One region of the Kitasatospora sp. NPDC048662 genome, then DNA from elsewhere that is predicted to be linked to it. Evidence: riboswitches for the same ligand, from Rfam matches in the RefSeq annotation. Region 1 holds a riboswitch; the other holds the start of a gene.

Region 1 (2,197 bases):
GGCGAACACGGCCGCCAGGTGCTCACGGGTCGTCGTCTCATCGCACGAGACCGAGACCCGGTCGCCATCGACCTTGTACACGTTCACGCCACCGGCCAGCGCCGCGGCGACAACCTCGTCGGCCTTGCCCGGCACAACGGCCGTCACGGTGTCGAAGAACGCCTCGTGGGCGAGCTCGACGCCGCCCGCGCGCAGGCAGGCGGCGAGCGCGGCGGCGTAGCGGTGGGTGCGGCGGGCGATGTCGGCGAGGCCGTCGGGGCCGTGGTAGACGGCGTACATGGAGGCCATCACGGCCAGCAGCACCTGCGCGGTGCAGATGTTGGAGGTGGCCTTCTCGCGGCGGATGTGCTGCTCGCGGGTCTGCAGGGCGAGCCGGTAGGCGCGGTTGCCGTCGGCATCGACGGAGACGCCGACCAGGCGGCCGGGCAGGTTGCGGGCGTACTCGGCGCGGACGGCCAGGTAGCCGGCGTGCGGGCCGCCGAAGCCCATCGGGACGCCGAAGCGCTGCGAGGTGCCGCAGGCGATGTCGGCGCCGAGCTCGCCGGGCGAGCGCAGCAGGGTGAGGGCGAGCAGGTCGGCGGCGACGGCGACGATCGCGCCGAGCTGGTGGGCCTGCTCGATGACGGGCTTGATCTCCCGCACCGCGCCGGACGCGCCGGGGTACTGGATCAGCACGCCGAAGACGCCGCGCTCGGCGATCTCCGCGGGGATGCCGTTCGACAGGTCCGCGGTGACGACCTCGACGCCGGTCGGTTCGGCGCGGGTCTGGATCACGGCGAGGGTCTGCGGCAGGGTGTCGGCATCGACCAGGAAGACGCCGCCCTTGACCTTGGTGACGCGCCGGGCCAGGGCCATCGCCTCGGCGGCGGCGGTGCCCTCGTCGAGCAGCGAGGAGCCGGAGGTGGCCAGGCCGGTCAGGTCGGCGACCATGGTCTGGAAGTTGAGCAGGGCCTCCAGACGGCCCTGGGAGATCTCCGGCTGGTACGGGGTGTACGCGGTGTACCAGGCGGGGTTCTCGAGGACGTTGCGCAGGATGACCGGCGGGGTGAAGGTGCCGTAGTAGCCGAGGCCGATCATCGAGGTGAGGACCTGGTTGCGGCCGGCGAGCTCGCGCAGTTCGGCGAGCACCTGGGCCTCGCTGCGGCCGGCGGGCAGGCCGAGCGCGGTGAGGCTGCGGATGGCGTCGGGCACAGCCGCGTCGGACAGTTCGTCCAGCGAGGTGTAGCCGACCTGGGCCAGCATCTTCTGCTGGGCTTCGCTGTCGGGGCCGATGTGGCGGTGCTCGAAGGGGCTGGCCTGCTCAAGGTCGCTGAGCGTCGGCTGGGCGTTCATGGGGGTCGGGCCTCCTGGTCGCGGACCGGCGGTGGTACGCACGCCGGCCGGCCGCTGTGGGAGCGTCCGGGCGTACGAACCCGTCAGCCTCCCCCTCTGTCATCGGTACCTGAGAGCTTCGCGCGCCCGGGGTGGTGCCCCGGTCGGCTTGCACCGTCGGCGAGTGCAGCGGCCGGCGGCTTCGGTGCCGACGGTCCTGCCCTGCTTTCCAGAGTGACCTGATCCCACTCGGTACGGATGCCTGAGAGATTCCGGGGAGGGGTTGCTCCTTCGGCGTCCCGCAACCCCGCTTCTTTCACGGGTCCGGGACTCTCCCGAGCGGGCTCGGCGGTCGCCGCCCAGGGTACCAGCGCAGGCCAGGACGATCACCGGTGCGGCCCTCCGATCCGCCCCGGAAGGCGGCTTCCGGAGTGACACCGTCCGGTACGTGCCTTTTGGTGTGAAATAGCGGCCCGGCACGCTCCTCCGGTCGCTCCCCGACGGCCCCTCAGGAGCAGCAGCTGGAGGACAGCGTGCAGACCGATATCGATCCGCGCGACCTGATCGGACACAAGGCGGTCGACCGGAACGGTGACAAGATCGGCACGGTCGACGAGGTGTACCTGGACGACACCACCGGCGTACCCGAGTGGGCGGCCGTCCGGACCGGAATTTTCGGCCGGGACGCCTTCGTCCCGCTGACCACCAGCGAATTCTCCGGCGACGAGCTGCACGTCCCGTACGACAAGTCGCTGATCAAGGAGTCCCCGGACTTCGGCGTGGGCCAGCACCTCTCCCCGGAACAAGAACTCGAGCTGTACCGCTACTACGGCCTCGACACCGCGGGCCCCGAGGAACCCGTCCGATTCACCGCCGCACCCACGCC
Region 2 (2,197 bases), on a different contig from region 1:
CGGTCAGCCACTCGTGCTCCTTGGTGTACTGCAGGTGCGTGGGGTTGCTCATGACGTCATTCTCCAGGATCGCAAGAGGGGAGGGCGCGGCCGTCCGCTGGGCGGACGAACCGGAAAAATCTGCTCGGACAGCAGGTGAAGGGCTGATCGAAGGTCAGCGGGCGCGCTTGTAGAACGGCAGCGCGACGACCTGGACGGGCTCGGCCTTGCCACGCACGTCCACCGCGACGGTGGTGCCCGGCTCGGCGTGCGCGGCGTCCACGTACGCGATGGCGATCGGCTTGCCCAGGGTCGGGGACGGCGAGCCGGAGGTGATCCGGCCGATCACGGCGCCCTCGGCGTCCACCACGGAGTACTCGGCGCGCGGGACGCGGCGGCCCTCGGAGACCAGGCCGACCAGCTTGCGCGGCGGGTTGGCCTCGGCTGCGGCCGAGGCCTCCTCCAGCGCCTTGCGGCCGACGAACTCGCCGCCGTTGGTGGTCTTGTCGAAGCGCACCACCCGGCCGAGGCCGGCGTCGAACGGGGTCAGCTCGGTGGACAGCTCGTGCCCGTACAGCGGCATGCCGGCCTCCAGGCGCAGCGTGTCGCGGCAGGACAGGCCGCACGGGACCAGGCCCTCGGCGGTGCCGGCCTCGGTCAGCGCCGTCCACAGGTGCTCGGCGTCGGCGGGGGCGCAGAAGATCTCGAAGCCGTCCTCGCCGGTGTAGCCGGTACGGGCCAGCCAGACCTGACGGTCGGCCACGGTGGCGGGCAGCAGCGCGTAGTACTTGAGGCCGGGCAGGTCGGCGTCGGTGAGCTTGGCCAGGATGCCGTTGGCCTCCGGGCCCTGGACGGCGAGCAGCGCGTAGGCGTCGCGGTCGTCGCGGACGGTGGCGTCGAAGCCGGCCGCGCGCTCGGTCAGGGCGTCCAGCACCACCTGGGCGTTGGAGGCGTTGGCGACCACCAGGTACTCGTCGTCCGCGGTGCGGTAGACGATCAGGTCGTCCAGGATGCCGCCGTCCTCGCGGCAGATCATGGTGTAGCGGGCGCGCAGCACGCCGAGCGCGGAGATGAAGCCGACCAGCGCGTGGTCGAGCAGTTCGCCGGCCTGCGGGCCGGAGACGGTGATCTCGCCCATGTGCGACAGGTCGAACAGGCCGGCCTTGGTGCGGACCGCGAGGTGCTCCTCGCGCTCGCTGCCGTAGCGCAGCGGCATGTCCCAGCCCGCGAAGTCGGTCATGGTGGCGCCGAGCGAGCGGTGCAGCGCGTCGAGCGCGGTCAGGCGGAGGGACACGGCAGGACTCCCGGGATCTGGAAACGGGCAGGCTGGGGCGAACCTCCCCGTCTGTCGTCGAACCTGAGAGCTTCACCGCCATCCGAAAGGATGGCGGTTTGCACCGTGGGTGGGCGCACGGCGCGGCCGTGTCCACTTTCCAGATCTGCCTCGCCCGGGCGGTAAGGGGGCCTGAGAGATTCCGGGGAGGACTTGCTCCTTCGGCGCCGGTCGCGACCGGATGACGGTCGTTCCGGCTCTCCCGCGCGGGTTCGAGCGGCCGGTATGAAGTTTGGGCGGGCCCATCATGGCATGCCGGGGCCCGCTGGTGGGAGTGGGGTTCGACCGCGATCGCCGCAGGGCACTCGTGCGCGCCGCTAACCTGAACACAACCGTGAGTGTGGAGGGGCGAGATGGGGTTCCCGCTGGGTCAGGTTCCGGAAGGCGGGAGCTGGCCGGCCAACGAGCTGGAGCAGGTGCTGATGGCGGCCCTGGGCGACCCGGGGGCGACACCCAGGGTGATCGAGGTGCTGGCCCGCAGCCAGGTGTGGATTCCGCTGCCGGCCGGTGCCGACCCGCAGTCCGGCGAGCTCGACCTGCCGACCCTCGAACTCGCGGGCGCGCCCTACGTGCCGGTGTACAGCTCGCAGGAGCTGTACCTGCAGCACGCGCCGGGCATCCCGTTCGCGATCGCCCCGATGTGGGAGTTCGCCCGGGGCCTGCCGCTGGGCATCGGCATCGCGGTCAACCCCGAGGCGCCGGTGGGCATCCCGGTGCCGCCGGAGGGGGTGGGGGAGCTGCGGCGCGGGCCGCGCGGCGAGCAGTGGGAGGCGCAGGGCGTCACCGAGGGCGCGCGGGTGGCGCTCAAGGAACCCGAGCCGCACCAGGAGCCGTTCGCCTTCCTGGCCGCCGCGACCGGCGAACTCGCCGCCCTGCCCGGTGTGT

The links. Region 1 has a riboswitch for glycine ahead of gcvP (aminomethyl-transferring glycine dehydrogenase). Riboswitches for the same ligand answer to the same signal wherever they lie in the genome.
Region 2: it holds a riboswitch for glycine, as region 1 does, so the genes downstream of both, gcvT (glycine cleavage system aminomethyltransferase GcvT) here and gcvP (aminomethyl-transferring glycine dehydrogenase) in region 1, are expected to answer to the same signal.

The regions. Positions count from the first base shown of each region.
Region 1 is NZ_JBVJHA010000011.1:14,127-16,323, reverse strand. Features, by position in the region: gene gcvP (aminomethyl-transferring glycine dehydrogenase) at 1-1,332, opposite strand, end outside; glycine riboswitch at 1,552-1,659, opposite strand; gene ACZ6R9_RS25615 (PRC and DUF2382 domain-containing protein) at 1,845-2,197, shown strand, end outside.
Region 2 is NZ_JBVJHA010000002.1:204,412-206,608, reverse strand. Features, by position in the region: gene gcvH (glycine cleavage system protein GcvH) at 1-52, opposite strand, end outside; gene gcvT (glycine cleavage system aminomethyltransferase GcvT) at 155-1,273, opposite strand; glycine riboswitch at 1,423-1,527, opposite strand; gene ACZ6R9_RS06915 (enhanced serine sensitivity protein SseB) at 1,666-2,197, shown strand, end outside.